DNA from 2 places in the Massilia consociata genome. Region 1 is predicted to be linked to the other one. Evidence: predicted binding sites of a transcription regulator. Region 1 holds the regulator's gene; the other holds the start of a gene.
The links. The regulator NrdR, encoded in region 1, represses ribonucleotide reductase genes. The targets are predictions, from matches to a motif close to CACNANATNTNGTG.
Positions count from the first base shown of each region.

Region 1 (8,457 bases):
AGCACCAGCATCACGTCGATGTAGGGCACGACGTTGATCTCGGATTTGAAATTGCGTTTGCGTCCGCTGCGCAGGCTGCTGGAAAAGGCCATCGACGGGTCCTCTCGTTCAGCGCGCCTGGCGCTGCAGGATGTTCGAGAATTCTTCGACGAAGCTCTCGAAGCGGATCGCCAGGCGATCGATGTCGTGGGTGAAGCGGTTGTACGCGACCACCGCCGGGATCGCGGCAAACAGGCCGATCGCGGTGGCGATCAGCGCTTCGGCGATGCCGGGCGCAACGATCGCGAGCGTGGCCTGTTCCACGCTGGCCAGGCCGCGGAAGGCGTTCATGATGCCCCACACGGTGCCGAGCAGGCCGATGTACGGCGAGACCGAGCCGACCGACGCCAGGAAGTTCAGGTGGATGTCGAGGGCGTCGAGTTCGCGCTGGAAGGCGGCGCGCATGGCGCGGCGCGAGCCGTCCAGCACCGGACCCATGTCCATCGCGTCGCGCGCGGCCTGCTTGCCCTTGATGAATTCGCCCATGCCGGCTTCGAAGATGCGGGCCAGCGGGCCGCTCTGGTCGCGCTGGCTGCTGGCGCTCTGGTGCAGGGTGTGCAGGTTGCCGCCGGCCCAGAAACTGCGCTCGAACTGCTCGGTTTGGCTGCGGGCCGCACGCAGGGCGAACACCTTGCGGAAGATGTAGGTCCAGCTGACTACCGACAGGATCAGCAACAGGGCCATGATCAGCTGCACCAGGATGTGGGCATTGCTGATCAGGTACATAAACGAAAGGTCTTGGGTCGCGGTCATCGGGAACGGTTCTGTTGTCGAATATCTTTTAACTGTGCATGCGCATTATGCGGCGCGCATTTTATCAGCAGCATGGTCGGGGAGCGAGCGCGGACGCATCGTGGCGGCATCGACGCAGCCGACCCTGACGCTGGCGGTGGTCAGCAGCGTCTCGCCTTTCCATGCCTCCTGGGCGAACTGGACCGAAGCGCGGCCGAGCTTGTCGACGGTGGTGCGGATGGTCAGCACATCGTCGAGCCGGGCCGGGGCGTGGTAGTCGAGGGATGCGCTCTTGACGACGAACGCGACGCCTTCGGTAGCAAGAAGTTCCTGCTGTCCGATACCGGCAGCGCGCAACCACTCGGTACGTGCCCGTTCGAAGAATTTCAGATAATTGGCGTAAAACACGATGCCGCCGGCGTCGGTATCTTCGTAATAGACCCTGACTGTCCAGTCAAAAGCTGAAGGCATTTCCCCTGCCATTTAAGTGTAAATAGGAAACATTTTACGCGATTTTCAGCGCCTATATGTACGCTTGCGAACATATGGGCGCAAAAGTGTGGACGTGCCTTTCGTCAAGACACGGCAGTGCGGCATTAGTAGACGTGAAACATGGCCGGAAGGCCAATTACTGTAACACTTTCTCACAATTGCAGAGCGCGCGTTACATGCCTCAATGTGCCGACCACCCTACGTATCATGTGCGCTTGATGGCGAACGGCGAAAAGCCCTGGCAGGTCGGCATCAACTCGATGCTGTTGACGTTCACGTGTGGCGGCAGGGTGGCGATCCAGTAGGCGGTGTTCGCGATGTCCTCGGCCGTGAGCGGGGTGGTGCCTTCATAGACCTTGGCGGCGGCGTCGTCGTCGCCCTTGAAGCGCACGTTCGAGAACTCGGTGCCGCCGCACAGGCCCGGCGCCAGGTTGGTGGCGCGCACGCCGGTGCCGACCAGGTCGGCGCGCAGGTTCAGGGTGAACTGCTCCACGAAGGCCTTGGTCGCGCCGTACACGTTGCCGCCCGGGTAAGGATAGTGGCCCGCCACCGAGCCCAGGTTGATGACCAGGCCGCTGCCGCGTGCCACCATGCCCGGGAGCACCGCGCGGGTCATGGTCACCAGGCCCTGGCAGTTCGTCGCAATCATCGTGTCCCAGTCTTCCAGCGGCACTTCGTGGGCCGGTTTGGTGTTCAGCGCCAGGCCGGCATTGTTGATGAGCACGTCGATGTCGCGCCAGCCCTCCGGCAGCCCGGCCAGTGCGGCCTCGATCGAGGCGCGGCTGGTGACGTCCAGCGTGACCGGCAGGGCGGCATCGCCGAGCTCGCGCGCCAGGTCGGCGACACGGTCGGTACGGCGGGCGGCGAGGATGGCGCGGTGGCCGTTACTGACAAAAGTGCGGGCCATCGCGGCGCCGAAGCCGGCCGAGGCGCCGGTAATGAAGACGATCATGGTCTATCCTGAAGGACGAGAATGGTGGAGATGCGGGGTGCAGATGCAGCTGAAAATTGTAGCCGAAATGGTCACAAGCCTGCAGGCAGCCCCCGCGGGCAGGCGGCCTTGTCAGCCAGACAGCAGTTTCCTTGCCCTAAGGGGCCCGGATCACATACAATCTGGGGTCATATTACGTCTCACGTAACTGGCGAAACACCGTGCGCCGCCGCGTCCCGATGGGTGCCGCGGCACACGGCAAAGGTGGGCACCCACCGGGGAACGTGAGATGTCACTCGCCGTTCGCCTGGGCAGCCATCGACTGGTACGCGCTGGATGTGCGTTCAGGTTGCCCTGCGCCTGCCGCCCCGCGATTCCTGCGCTGCCCGTTGCCTGGTATTTCTCTCGATTGGAGTTTTACATGTTTGGAAAAGATCATACGCTCGCCAATGTCGACCCGGAACTGTGGGATGCCATCCAAAAAGAAAACGTTCGGCAGCAAGACCACATCGAACTGATCGCGTCCGAGAACTACACCTCGCCGGCCGTCATGGAAGCGCAGGGCTCGCAGCTGACCAACAAGTATGCCGAAGGCTACCCGGGCAAGCGCTACTACGGTGGCTGCGAATACGTCGACGTCGCCGAGCAGCTGGCGATCGACCGCCTCAAGCAGCTGTTCGGCGCCGAAGCCGCGAACGTGCAGCCGAACTCGGGTTCGCAGGCCAACCAGGGCGTGTTCTTCGCCATGCTCAAGCCGGGCGACACCATCATGGGCATGTCGCTGGCCGAAGGCGGCCACCTGACCCACGGCATGGCGCTGAACATGTCCGGTAAATGGTTCAACGTCATCTCCTACGGCCTGACCGAGCAGGAAGACATCGACTACGAACAAATGGAACGCCTGGCGCGCGAGCACAAGCCGAAGATGATCATCGCCGGCGCCTCCGCGTTTGCCCTGCGCATCGATTTCGAGCGCTTCGCCCGTATCGCCAAGGAAGTCGGCGCCTACTTCATGGTCGACATGGCCCACTACGCCGGCCTGATCGCCGCGGGCGAGTACCCGAACCCGGTGCCGCACGCCGACTTCGTCACTTCGACCACCCACAAGTCGCTGCGCGGCCCGCGCGGGGGCATCATCCTGATGAAGGCCGAGTACGAGAAGCAGATCAACTCGGCGATCTTCCCGGGCATCCAGGGTGGTCCGCTGATGCACGTGATCGCAGGCAAGGCCGTGGCCTTCAAGGAAGCGCTGTCGCCGGAATTCAAGGAATACCAGAAGCAGGTGGTCAAGAACGCTGCTGCCCTGGCCAACACCCTGACCGAGCGCGGCCTGCGCATCGTCTCGGGCCGTACCGAATCGCACGTGATGCTGGTCGACCTGCGCGCCAAGGGCCTGACCGGCAAGGAAGCCGAAGCGATCCTGGGCCAGGCCCACATGACCTGCAACAAGAATGGTATCCCGAACGACCCGCAGAAGCCCTTCGTCACCTCGGGCATCCGCCTCGGCAGCCCGGCCTTCACCACCCGCGGCTTCAAGGAAGAAGACGCGGTCAAGGTCGGCCACCTGATCGCCGACGTGCTGGACAACCCGCACGACGCTGCTACCATCGAGCGCGTGAAGGCGGAAGTGAAGCAGCTGACCGACAAGTATCCGGTCTACGCCAAGTAACAGCAATACCAACCGGGGGCCGCGGGTGTCGACACCTTGCGCGGCCCCGACAGCATCCCGGCGCCCATGAAATGTCCGTTCTGCCAGCATGAAGATACCCAGGTCCTCGACACGCGCGTGTCGGAAGAGGGGGATGCCATCCGCCGGCGCCGGCGCTGCGGCAAGTGCGACAAGCGCTTCACCACCTATGAGCGCATCGAGCTGTCGATGCCGATCATCGTCAAGAAGAACGGCAGCCGTACCGAGTTCGCGCCGGCCAAGTTGCGCGGCAGCCTGATGCTGGCCCTGCGCAAGCGCCCGGTCGCCGCCGAAGCCATCGACACCGCCGTCGCCTCGATCGAGGAAAAGCTCCTGACCAGCGGCCGCCGCGAGGTCGACACCGGCTATGTCGGCGAACTGGTGATGCAGGAACTCAAGCGCCTCGACAAGATCGCCTACATCCGCTTCGCTTCGGTCTACAAGAATTTCGAAGACCTGGCGGAGTTCCAGGAAGCGCTGGCCGAAGTCGGCCATCCGCGCAAATAAGTTCCCCCTACCTTCTGCGGGCAAAGCCTGCAGCAAGCCAGCCGCACATCCTTTCCGCCCGGGCCGCCGCGCTTGCGCCAGCTCAGCGCCGGCCTTTGCACGATTGATAACTTCGCAGCTCGTCGTTGGCGTGGCCCTTTGCGGCTGCGCCGGTCCGTCAACGCTGGTGTATCGGAGGTGGCCGTGCTGGGGCAGCAGAAAATAAGAAGCATGCGGCAGGTGCAGGGTTTTACGCTGGTCGAAGTGCTGGTCGCGCTATTCGTGCTGGCGGTCGGGATCGTCGGCGCCGGCGCCACCCAGATCACGGCCGAGCGCACGCGGCAGCAATCGGCCTTGCTGTCCGAAGCCGCCCTGCTGGCAGCCTCGCTGGCGGCGCGCATGCAGCTCAATCCGGCGCTCGCCAGCCTGGCCGGGGCCGCCAATCCCTATCTCGGCTTGCGCTACGACGCCTCCGGCGGCGCCCCGGTGGCGCCGGTGAGCTGCTTCGGCGGTACCGTCTGCACGCCGGAGCAACTGGCCGCATTCGACCTGCACGAGATCCGCCAGGCGGTGCACGCGCGGTTTCCGCGCGGGCGCATCGAAGTGTGCCGCGACGGCTCGCCCTGGGACAGCGCCGCCCGCGGCTGGCGCTGGAGCTGCGACGACGCGGCGGACGCGCTGCCGGTGGTCAAGCTCGGCTGGCAGGGCACGGGCGATGCGCCAGGCTACGTGGCGGTGCTCCGATGACGCCGTCCGTGTCGTGGCGGGCGAAGCCGGGGCTGCAGGCAGGGCTGCGCCAGTGCGGCATGACGATGGCCGAGCTGCTGGTCGCCATGGCGGTCGGGCTGGGCGTGCTGCTCGCCGCCGGCAGCCTGTTCGTGTGGGCCAACCGCGCCTTTGCCGCGCAGCTCGAGACGGCGGCGATGGACGATGCCGGACGCTACGCGCTCGACGTGCTCGCGCGTGCGGTGCGGCAGTCCGCAGCCGTCGATTGGGAGCGCGACAGCGGCGGGCCGGATGCGGCCGCGCCGGCACGCCTGGCCGGCCTCGATGCGCGCAGCGTCACGCGGACCGGCTCCGGCATCGACAACGTCGTCGCCGCGTCCGTCAACGGCAGCGACGTGCTCGCCCTGCGCTTTCCCGGCAGCGGGGCGCCTCCCGGCGACGGCACCACCCTCGACTGCGCCGGCTTCGCCGTCCACCGCGACGAGGAGGGCTGGAGCATCTTCTACGTGGCCCGCAACGCGCGCGGCGATGCCGAACTGCGCTGCAAGTACCGGGGCAACAGCGGCAATTGGTCGGCCGATGCGGTGGTCGGCGCCGTCGACAGCTTCCAGGTGCTGTACGGGCTCGACCTCGATGCCGACGGCGCGCCCGAGCGCTATGTGAATGCCGGCACGCTGGCCGGACTCGACGGTTCCCTGGCGCTGGCCGGCGTCACGGCGGCCGAGCGCGAGGCGGACCTTCGGCGGCGCACGCACTGGAAGAAAATTGCCGGCGTGCGCGTGGCGCTGCTGCTGCGCGGGCCGCACAGTCCGCTGGAAGGGGCAGCGTCTGCCATCCATGACCTGTTCGGGCCGGAGTATGGCGGCGAACAAGGCGGTGTCGACGCGGGCACGCGGCTGGCCGAGACGGCGCTCGCCGGCAACGGGCGGCCGCGCTATCGCAAGGTGTTCGATGCCACCGTGGCGCTGCCGTCGCGTGTCCGGTGAGACCTCCATGGATGCGAGCAAGATGACCCGCTGGAGCAGGAGGCCCGAACGCGGCGCCGCGCTGCTGACGGCCCTGCTGCTGATGCTGGCAGTGCTGATGACGAGCATCGCCGCCGCACGCAGTGCCATCTACGGCGCCAGGGCCGCGGGGCACGAGCGTGACCGCTTGCTGGCGCTGCATGGCGCCATGGCTGCGCTTGCCGATGCGGAGCACGACATCGAAGGCGGCGCCGACGCGGCGTCCGCCCGTGCTGCCGCCCTCGCCAATGCCGCCGCCGCCGCTTTCGCCGATGGCTGCGGCGGCGCCCCGCCGTATGACGGGCTGTGCGCACATGCGGCGGACAGCGGCGACATCCTGGCCGCGCTGGCGGACGAGGAAGGTCCTGGCGTCCTGCTCGGCAGCTACACCGGGGCGCTGATTGCGGCGGGAGAAGGCGCGCTTGCCGCGCAGGCGCCGCGTTACCTCATCGAGCTGATGCCCTCCGGTCCGGAGGCGATGCTGTACCGCGTCACGGCGCTCGGGTTCGGCAGCGCTGGCACGACGCAGGTCGCCATCGAGGCCTATTACCGCAAGCTGGTCGCGGCCGGGGCCCCCGCTGGACCGCCCGGGGCAGCCGGGCTACCCGGCAACCCCGGCAACCCCGGAATGCCGGACAGGGAAGGGCCGCGCGGCCCGGACAATCCTCCCGGGCTGCCAGGCCCTCCGGAGCCCGGGCAGTCCGGACAGGCAAAGCCCCCGGGCGCGCCCGGAACGCCGGGCGGACCGGGCATGCGTGTCGGCTGGCGGGAAATCGGCAACTTGCAGGAAGCGCTGGCAGCAGCCGGCGCATCGATGAACACGGAGCGGCGATGAGACGGCCTACCGGATTTACCCTGATCGAACTGATGATCGTGATGGCGATCGTGACGATCCTTGCGGCGCTGGCCTATCCGGGCTATACGCGGCATGTCGTGAAGATGCGCCGCGTGGAAGCGCAGCTTGCGCTGGTCGACGCCATGCAGCGCCAGGAACAGTACCGCGCACAGCACCACACCTACATCGCCTTCTCGTCGGCATCGTCCGATCCGGACAGCCGGCAGTTCCGCTGGTGGCTCGGGTCCCGTCCCGAGACCAGTGCGTACGAGCTCGACGGCCATGCCTGCGAAGGCCAGGACATCGACCAGTGCATCGAGCTGCGTGCCCGGCCTGGCACCGCGCTCGTGGACGCGGGTTTCAGCGACCCCGAGTGCGGCGAACTGAGCTTCGACAGCACCGGCGCACAGGGCGCGAGCGGCGATGGACCACGCTGCTGGCCGTGAAGGGCCTTGCCCGGGGACGTTCGCGCCGACGGCGCGGTCGGGGGGCGCCACGCTGACCGAGCTGGTCGTCGTGCTCGGCATTGCCGCCATCATGTCGGCCGTTGCTGCCCCGGACCTGCATGCCCTCGTCGCTGCGCAGCAACTGCGCACCGCGTCCGGCGACCTGTTCGGCGCGATCCTCCTCACCCGCGCGCAGGCCATCGCCCGCAACGAGCGCGTCAAGCTGATGCCGCGCGATGCCGCCGGCGCCGACTGGACCCAAGGCTGGACGGTCTTCGTCGACCGCGACGGCGACCGCCGTCCCGGGCCGGCGGACGAGGTGCTGGCCGTGCACGGCCCGCTGCCGCCGGGCGTGCGCATCGCCTTTTCCTTCACCCAGTCTGCACCGCCTCAATACATCGCCTACAATGGCGCCGGGCGCAGCTGCAGCGACACCAGCAGCAGCACCTCCCGGCTCGGCACCCTCTCGCTGTTCCACGGCGAGGGTATCCGGCGTATTAAAATCAACATGCTCGGGCGGGCGCGGCTGTGCAATCCGGCGCGCGACGAGGGCTGCGACGGCGCCGAAGCGCCGTAGGCATGGCGCAATCCAACCGCGGGACAGACTTGGCAAACGACAGGGCAGCAATCCACAACGATACCGAAGGCATGGCGCTGGCCCTGCAGTGGGCCGCAAAAGGCATGTATAGTACGGCGCCGAATCCGCGGATCGGCTGCGTGATCGTGCGCGACGGCGTCGTGATCGGCGCCGGCCACACCCAGCCGGCGGGGCAGGCCCATGCCGAGATCCAGGCGCTGCGCGATGCGCAGGCGCGCGGCAATGAGGTGCGCGGGGCCACGGCCTACGTCACGCTCGAGCCGTGCAGCCACTACGGGCGCACGCCGCCGTGCTCGAACGCGCTGGTGCAGGCCGGCCTGGGGCGCGTGGTGGCGGCGATGACCGATCCGAACCCGCTGGTTGCCGGGCGCGGGCTGGCCCAGCTGGAGGCGGCCGGCATCGCGGTCAGCTCGGGCGTGCTGGCCGACCAGGCCCACGAGCTGAACATCGGCTTCTTTTCGCGCATGCGGCGCGCACTGCC
Region 1 covers NZ_JBHLWP010000011.1:336,005-344,461, reverse strand. The annotation lists gene ACFFJK_RS12650 (biopolymer transporter ExbD) at 1-92, opposite strand, end outside; gene tolQ (protein TolQ) at 109-792, opposite strand; gene ybgC (tol-pal system-associated acyl-CoA thioesterase) at 838-1,242, opposite strand; gene ACFFJK_RS12635 (SDR family oxidoreductase) at 1,469-2,215, opposite strand; ZMP/ZTP riboswitch at 2,389-2,514, shown strand; gene glyA (serine hydroxymethyltransferase) at 2,616-3,863, shown strand; gene nrdR (transcriptional regulator NrdR) at 3,930-4,388, shown strand; gene pilV (type IV pilus modification protein PilV) at 4,599-5,114, shown strand; gene ACFFJK_RS12615 (PilW family protein) at 5,111-6,079, shown strand; gene ACFFJK_RS12610 (pilus assembly protein) at 6,087-6,932, shown strand; gene ACFFJK_RS12605 (type IV pilin protein) at 6,929-7,378, shown strand; gene ACFFJK_RS12600 (GspH/FimT family pseudopilin) at 7,356-7,955, shown strand; gene ribD (bifunctional diaminohydroxyphosphoribosylaminopyrimidine deaminase/5-amino-6-(5-phosphoribosylamino)uracil reductase RibD) at 7,958-8,457, shown strand, end outside.

Region 2 (8,457 bases), on a different contig from region 1:
CGGTGTCGATGATCAGGACGTCGTGGTAGTGCTTCTTGGCCCAGTCCAGCGCATTCTTCGCGATGTCGACCGGCTTGTCCGACGCGGATGAAGGGAAGAAGTCGGCGCCGACCTGCTTGGTGACGGACTCCAGCTGCGCGATCGCGGCAGGGCGGTAGACGTCGGCCGAAACGGTCAGGACCTTCTTTTTCTTCTGCTCCTTGAGGTACTTGGCCAGCTTGCCGGTGGTGGTGGTTTTACCCACACCCTGCAGGCCCGCCATCAGGATGATCGCCGGCGGCTGCTGGGCGAAGGACAGCTGGGTGGCGTCCGGGCCGAGGTCGGCCCCCATCAGGGCGGCCAGCTCGCGCTGCACCACCCCGACCAGGGCCTGGCCCGGGCTGAGCGAGCCGATCACTTCTTCGCCCAGTGCCTTTTCCTTCACTTTGGCGATGAATTCGCGCACCGCAGGCAGCGCCACGTCGGCTTCGAGCAGGGCCATGCGCACTTCGCGCAGCATTTCGGCGGTATTCGCCTCGGTAAGGCGCGCCTCGCCGCGCATGGTCTTGACGACCTTGGCGAGGCGTTGGGTCAGGTTATCTAGCATGTCTGCGTCTTCGGAAAAACTTCAGGAAAATGGATGCTGCAGCCCGGTCGATGGCGCCAGGGCTGCGGAGGAAACCAGCATTTTACCTTAGTGCGGCCGCGCCGAACCGCCGTGACTGCCACACTGTTGCAAGTCGTCGGTCAGCCTGCGGCTGGCTTGGTCCCCGGGCGTCACCTTGCGCCAGCGCAAGCTGCAGGACGAGCTGTTGCGCATCTGGTCCGAGCTCAGGAAGACCATCCTGTTCCTCACCCACAGCATCGAGGAGGCGGTCTGCCTGGCCGGCCGTATCGTCGTGATGACCTAGCGGCCGGCACGCTCAAGCGCGAGCTGGCGATGCTGGTGATGGAGGAGCAGCAACGGCAGCATACGGATGAATCGAGGATGGCGGCGGATCGACGGCCTGGCCAGCCATTCGCCCTCCAATAGTCCTTGCTGGCCTTACTGGCAAAGGAGGGCTGCCACCACCATTTCCCGATGGTGTAGACTCTTATTATGCAGAACTCCCTCTTCCTCGCCGCGGCCCTGCTGTACGCGGTGTGCGCCCTGCTGCCGTCGCACCGGGGCGCCGTCATTTCCGGCGTCACCGCCGTGGCCTGGGCGGTGCATGGCGCCGCGCTCGCGCTCGACGTCGTCACGCCGGGCCGGCTGCGGGTCGGCTTCGCCATCATGCTCTCGAGCGCGCTGTGGGTCTCGGTGGCTGCGTACTGGCTCGAGAACCGCAACTTCGCGCTCGACGGCATGCGCCGCCTCGTGATGCCGTTCGCCTTCGTGGCGAGCCTGCTGCCCGCCATCTTCCCGGGCAGCCTGTTGCCCGTGCAGGGACAGTCGGCTGCCTTCGGCTGGCATGTCGCGGTGGCCGTGCTGGCCTACAGCACCCTGACCATCGCCGCCTTCCACGCGGTGCTGATGGCGCTGCAGGAAACGCGGCTGCATGGGCGCGCCACCGCCGGCGGCGGCTGGCTCGGCAACGCGCTCGACCAGCTGCCGGCGCTGCTGACCATGGAAAAACTGCTGTTTCGCGTGATCTGGATCGGCTTCATCCTGCTCAGCCTCACCGTGCTGTCGGGGATCGTGTTCTCCGAACAGCTGTTCGGCCGCGCGCTGCCCCTCGACCACAAGAGCGTGTTCGCGCTGCTGTCGTGGCTGCTGTTCGCCGCGCTGCTGGCCGGGCGCCGCTGGCAGGGCTGGCGCGGCAAGACCGCGCTGCGTTTCACGCTGGCCGGCTTCGCCACGCTGGCGCTGGCCTATGTCGGCAGCCGCTTCGTGCTCGAAGTCGTCCTGAACAGGGGAGTGGCATGATGCGCATCCTGTTCTGGATCGCCCTCATCATCCTGGTGGGGTTTGCCGTGCGCGCCAAGCTGCGCAAGCTGGTCGCGCGCCACGAAGCGTCGCTGCGCGAGCAGATGCACGAGCAGCAGGGCCAGCAGCCTGGCCGGCAGGCGCCGAAGGAAATCGAAACCATGACGCAGTGCGCGCACTGCGGCGTGTACTTCCCGGCCTCCGAAGCGGTGCACGCCGACGGCCACGACTACTGCTCGCCGGGCCACGTGCGCCTGCCGCCGCGGTAAACGGCCGATGCTGCGGCCGAAGCTGCTCCCGCCGGCGCTGTCCCGCCAGGCGCGCGCGACCCTGTGGCGCTCGCTCCAGACCTTCACCATCACCCGCATCGTCATCGCGCTGGTGCTGTTGCTGTACCTGGGTGTGAACATCACCGAAGGCGGCGTGCGCGCCGACACCTACCATGCCGGCACCTGCCTGTTCTACCTGGCGGCGGCGCTGGTGTTTGCCGCCCTCGGCACCCGGTGGAAGCGCCGCTTCCTGGCGCAGCTGGCGTGCCAGGTCGCGCTCGACCTGGCCGTGATTTCGCTGCTCTACCTGGCCGCCGGCGGCATGCGCAGCGGACTGGCGATCCTGTACCTGTTCCCGCTGGCAGGCGCCGCGATCCTGGCGCCCCTGACGCTGGCGCTGTTCTCGAGCGCGCTCGCCACGCTGTTCCTGCTCGCCGAAAGCACCTGGCAGGTGTTCATGCTCGACCGCCAGCCGCCGCTGATGCAGGCAGGCCTGTACGGCGCCGCCTTCTTCGCCGGCGTGCTGCTGGTGAACCGGCTTGCCGCGCGCCTGATCAAGCAGGAGGAACTGGCGGCGCAGCGCGGTACCGACCTGCGCATCCAGCAGCTGATCAACGGGATCGTCATCGCCGACGTGGGCGACGGCATCCTGGTCGTGGGCGATGATGGCGTGGTGTTTACCGGCAACCCGGCGGCGCGGCGCATGCTCGGCTTCGACGGCGAAGTGGCGGGTTTTCGCCTTGGCGAGGCGCCCGGCATGGAACCGGTGGCCCAGGCCTTCGGCGCCTGGCTGCGGGCGCCGGTGGAAGAAGCGGCCTTCGTCACCGTCAAGCCCTACCACGAGAGCGCGGGCCTGCTGCGCGGCCGGCGCGACGAGCCGGTGCACCTGAAGCTGCGCTTCGCGCGGGTCGATACCGCGGGCGTGGGGGACGGGCGCAGCGTCGTGTTCATGCAGGACGTGAGCGCCATCGAAAACCAGGCGCAGCAGCTCAAGCTGGCGTCGATGGGGCGCCTCACCGCCAGCATCGCGCACGAGGTGCGCAACCCGCTGTCGGCGATCGGCCACGCCACCGCGCTGCTGGCCGAGGACCTGCACGGCCCGGCCGAGGTGCGGCTGCTGAAGATCATCGGCGACAACGTCACGCGCGTGAACCGCATGGTCGAGGACATCCTGCAGCTGTCGCGCAAGGTGCAGCTGAACGGCGAACCCTTGCTGCTGGCGGCTTTCCTGGCCGAGCTGAAGCTCGAATTCTGCGAAACCCACGGCCTGGCCGGTGATATAGTCCATATAGGCGATGCCGGCGCCAGCGCGGTGCGCTTCGACCCGCTGCACCTGCACGAAGTGCTGCTCAACCTGCTGGGCAACGCGATCCGCTACGCCAGCAGGGAACCGGCCAGCATCCGCATCTTCCCCGCGCGCGACGCCGCCGGGCGCATCGAGCTGCACGTGCAGGACGACGGCCCGGGCATCACGCCGGAAGTGCGCGCGCACCTGTTCGAGCCGTTCTACACGACTTCGAGCAAGGGCACCGGCCTGGGCCTGTACCTGGCGCGCGAGCTGTGCCTGAACAACGATGCGAAGCTCGATTACGAATACCGCTTCGACGCCCCCACACCGGGACCGCGCAAGGCGAGCGGGCGCTTCGTCATCAGCTTCGCGCAACCGGCCCAGGATGGCTGCCCTATATAGACGAATGGTGAAGGAACCATGACCGCACCCCGCATCCTCGTGGTCGACGACGAAGCCGACCTGCGCGAACTGCTCGAGATCACCCTGCTCAAGATGGGGCTCGACGTCGACAGCGCGGCCACGTTGCGCCAGGCGCGCGGCCTGGTCGAGGAGCACGACTACGCGCTGATCCTGACCGACATGCGCCTGCCCGACGGACTGGGGCTGGAGCTGGTGCGTGAAGTCAACGCCTCGCCCCGCCACAAGGCGACACCGATCGCCGTCATCACCGCCTACGGCAGCGCCGAGAACGCGGTGGTCGCGCTCAAGGCCGGCGCCTTCGACTACATCTCCAAGCCGGTGGCGCTCGATGCGCTGCGCGTGATGGTGCGCTCGGCCCTGAAGCTGCTCGATGCCCCGGCGGCGCGCCAGGACGGCAGCATGCCGGGCTCGCGCATGATCGGCGACTCGCCCGCGATGCAGTCGCTGCGCGCCCAGATCGGGCGCCTGGCCCGCTCCAACGCGCCGATTTCCATCACCGGCGAATCGGGCAGCGGCAAGGAGCTCGCCGCGCGCGAGATCCACGCCCGAAGTTCGCGCGCGGGCAAGCCTTTCGTGGCGGTGAACTGCGGCGCCATCCCCGAGACGCTGATGGAAGCCGAGTTCTTCGGCTACCGCAAGGGCGCCTTCACCGGTGCGGCCGAGGAGCGCGAGGGCTTCTTCCAGGCGGCCAACGGCGGCACCCTGATGCTCGACGAGGTGGCCGACCTGCCGCTGCCGATGCAGGTCAAGCTGCTGCGCGCGATCCAGGAGCGGCGCGTGCGCAAGATCGGCGCCACCAATGAGGAACCGGTGGACGTGCGCATCATCAGCGCCACCCACCAGGACCTGGCGAAGTGCGTCGAGCAGGGCCGGTTCAGGCAGGACCTGTTCTACCGGCTGAATGTGATCGAGCTGTCGCTGCCGCCGCTGCGAGAGCGCCTGGACGACCTGGCGCCGCTGGTGGACGCGATCCTGGCGCGCCTGGCCGGGCCGGGGCAGGCCGCGCTCGGGCCGGGCGTGCTCGACGCGCTGCGCGCGTATTCCTTCCCTGGGAATATCCGCGAGCTGGAGAACGTGCTGGAGCGCGCGCTCGCGTTCGCGAACGACGGCGTGATCGAAGTCGGAGACCTGTCGCTGAAGGCGGCGCGCCCGGGCGAAGCCGCTGCGCGTGAGCCGGAAGCGGCCGTGGCGCCGGTCCAGGCACCTGCGCCTGCGGCCGAAGCGGCGCAGTCCCCTGTACCGGCGCCCGCGCAGGCGGCAGCGCGTCCCGGCATGCTCGGGCCGGACGAGCTGCCCAGCAACCTGCCGGAATACCTGATCCAGGTCGAGCGGGACATCATCGGGCGCGCCTTGCAGCAGACCCAGTTCAACCGCACGCAGGCGGCGGCGCTGCTCGGGATCAGCGTGCGGCAGTTGCGCTACCAGATGCAGAAGCTCGAGATCAGCGCGCCGGATGATACCGCCTGATCGTATCTCTACCTTCCACCGTCGCTCGTGCCTTCATGTTGTCTTTTCGCCAGTGCAAAATCTACAAGTAGCATGCACCGCGCATCGCACTGATGAAGCTTTATGCAGCGCTGCCGAGCAAGTTGGCGCTTACTCACCGGAATTTCCGCGTCGTTTGGCTGAACCCCGCTTGTCAAGCCCGTCCGCTAAAAAAAACAGAAAAAATTGAGAAGTTATTCACTTGCCGTGACTTGGGTCAGGCACTACAATTAGTCTCATCTCAACGTCGAACACTAGATATAGTGGTAGTGGTCTTAAGGCAACTAGCTCGATGAGGCTTAAGACCCGACGTGAAGCTTGCTCTGCAAGCCACTGATTCAACAGCGATTTTCTACCCTGCGTATCTGGTTGCCAGCAAGGCTTTCCGGCTGGCGGGGTATCGCTTTGCCCTAATTACGGCAGGACCGGCTGCCAATCCTGGAGGCTCCATGCAAACAGCACAAGACATTTCGATCAATCCGCACGTCACCCCAGGAGCGTCGGCCAATGCCACGCCCGCAGAGATCGTCGCACGTGGTGACTACCGGGTCATCCGCCGTAACGGCGCCGTCGTGGCCTTCGAGCCGCACAAGATCTCGGTCGCCATGACCAAGGCCTTCCTCGCCGTCGCCGGCGGGCAGGGCGCGGCGTCGGCGCGCATCCGCGAACTGGTGGAACAGCTGACCGGCAACGTCGTGGCCGCGCTGGTGCGCCGCCAGCCGAACGGCGGCACCTTCCACATCGAAGACGTGCAGGACCAGGTCGAACTGTCGCTGATGCGCTCGGGCGAGCATGACGTCGCGCGCGAATACGTGCTGTACCGCGCCAAGCGCATGGAAGAGCGCAAGGCCGCCAAGGCAGCCGCTGGTGGCACCCCGGTCGCCGCGCCGCAGATCCACGTGGTCGACGGCGGCCAGCGCCGCCCGCTGGACATCAACGACGTCCACGCCCTCGTGAACGCCGCCTGCTCGGGCCTGGAAAAGCACGTCGACGCCGACGCCATCGTCGCCGAGACCCTCAAGAACCTGTACGACGGCGTGCCGGTCGAGGAACTGCACAAGTCGGCCATCCTGGCCGCCCGCGCCCTGATGGAAAAAGACCCGGCCTACAGCCAGGTCACCGCGCGCATCCTGCTGCACACCATCCGCAAGGAAGTCTTCGGCAAGGAAGTGCCGCAGGCCGCCGCCGCCGCCGAATACATCACCTATTTCCCGCAGTACGTCGCCAAGGGCATCCAGAACGAACTGCTGGACGAGGCGCTGGGCACCTACGACCTCGAGCGCCTGGCCAAGGCCATCAATGCCGACCGCGACCTGCAGTTCGGCTACATCGGCCTGCAGACCCTGTACGACCGCTACTTCCTGCACGTGCGCGAAACCCGCATCGAGATGCCGCAGGCCTTCTACATGCGCGTCGCGATGGGCCTGGCCCTGCGCGAAGCCGACCGCGAAGCGCGCGCCATCGAGTTCTACAACCTGCTGTCGTCGTTCGATTTCATGAGCTCGACCCCGACCCTGTTCAACTCGGGCACCCGTCGCTCGCAGCTGTCGTCATGCTACCTGACCACCGTCGGCGACGACCTGGAAGGCATCTACGACGCCATCAAGGAAAACGCGCTGCTGTCGAAGTTCGCAGGCGGCCTGGGCAACGACTGGACCCCGGTCCGTGCGCTGGGCTCGCGCATCAAGGGCACCAACGGCAAGTCGCAGGGCGTGGTGCCGTTCCTGAAGGTGGTGAACGACACCGCCGTGGCGGTGAACCAGGGCGGCAAGCGCAAGGGCGCGGTCTGCGCCTACCTGGAAACCTGGCACATGGACATCGAGGAGTTCCTCGACCTGCGCAAGAACACTGGCGACGACCGCCGCCGCACCCACGACATGAACACCGCGAACTGGATTCCGGACCTGTTCATGAAGCGCGTGATGGAGAAGGGCCATTGGAGCCTGTTCTCGCCGAGCGAAACCCCGGACCTGCACGACAAGGTCGGCAAGGCCTTCGAAGAAGCGTACGTCGCCTACGAAGCCAAGGCCGCGCGCGGCGAAATGACCGTGTACAAGAAGGTCGAAGCGCTCGACCTGTGGCGCAAGATGCTGTCGATGCTGTTCGAGACCGGCCACCCGTGGATCACCTTCAAGGATCCGTGCAACATCCGCTCGCCGCAGCAGCACATCGGCGTGGTGCACTCGTCGAACCTGTGCACCGAGATCACGCTGAACACCAGCGCCGACGAGATCGCCGTCTGCAACCTGGGCTCGGTGAACCTGCCGCAGCACATGAAGGGCGACGGGCTGGACCACGTCAAGCTGCAGAAGACCATCCGCACCGCGATGCGCATGCTGGACAACGTCATCGACATCAACTACTACGCCGTGGACAAGGCGCGCAACTCGAACCTGCGCCACCGCCCGGTGGGCATGGGCATCATGGGCCACCAGGACTGCCTGCACATGATGCGCGTGCCGTTCGCCTCGGATAAAGCCGTGGAATTCGCCGACCGCTCGATGGAAGCCGTCTGCTACTACGCCTACCTGGCATCGACCGAGCTGGCCGAGGAGCGTGGCCGCTACGAGACCTACGAAGGTTCGCTGTGGGACCGCGGCATCCTGCCGCAGGACTCGATCAAGCTGCTGGCGGAAGAACGCGGCGGCTACCTGGAGCAGGACACCAGCGAATCGATGGACTGGACCGTGGTGCGCGAGCGCATCAAGCAGTTCGGCATGCGTAACTCGAACTGCGTGGCGATCGCCCCGACCGCGACGATCTCGAACATCATCGGCGTGTCGGCCTGCATCGAGCCGACCTTCCAGAACCTGTACGTGAAGTCGAACCTGTCGGGCGAATTCACCGAGATTAACTCGTACCTGGTGCGCGACCTGAAGGCACGCGACCTGTGGGACGAAGTCATGATCGCCGACCTGAAGTACTTCGACGGTTCGCTCTCCAAGATCGACCGCGTGCCGCAAGACCTGCGCGACATCTACGCCACCGCGTTCGAAGTCGAGCCGAAGTGGCTGGTCGAGCAGGCATCGCGCCGCCAGAAGTGGATCGACCAGGCCCAGTCGCTGAACATCTACATGGCCGGCGCCTCGGGCAAGAAGCTGGACGAG
Region 2 covers NZ_JBHLWP010000022.1:57,754-66,210, forward strand. The annotation lists gene ffh (signal recognition particle protein) at 1-586, opposite strand, end outside; partial or broken gene ACFFJK_RS20800 (hypothetical protein) at 762-1,012, shown strand; gene ACFFJK_RS20805 (cytochrome C assembly family protein) at 1,079-1,885, shown strand; gene ACFFJK_RS20810 (PP0621 family protein) at 1,885-2,154, shown strand; gene ACFFJK_RS20815 (sensor histidine kinase) at 2,162-3,844, shown strand; gene ACFFJK_RS20820 (sigma-54-dependent transcriptional regulator) at 3,863-5,332, shown strand; gene ACFFJK_RS20825 (ribonucleoside-diphosphate reductase subunit alpha) at 5,800-8,457, shown strand, end outside.
Region 2: a site for NrdR is predicted at 5,603-5,616, ahead of ACFFJK_RS20825 (ribonucleoside-diphosphate reductase subunit alpha). Genes of this name have one in related genera too.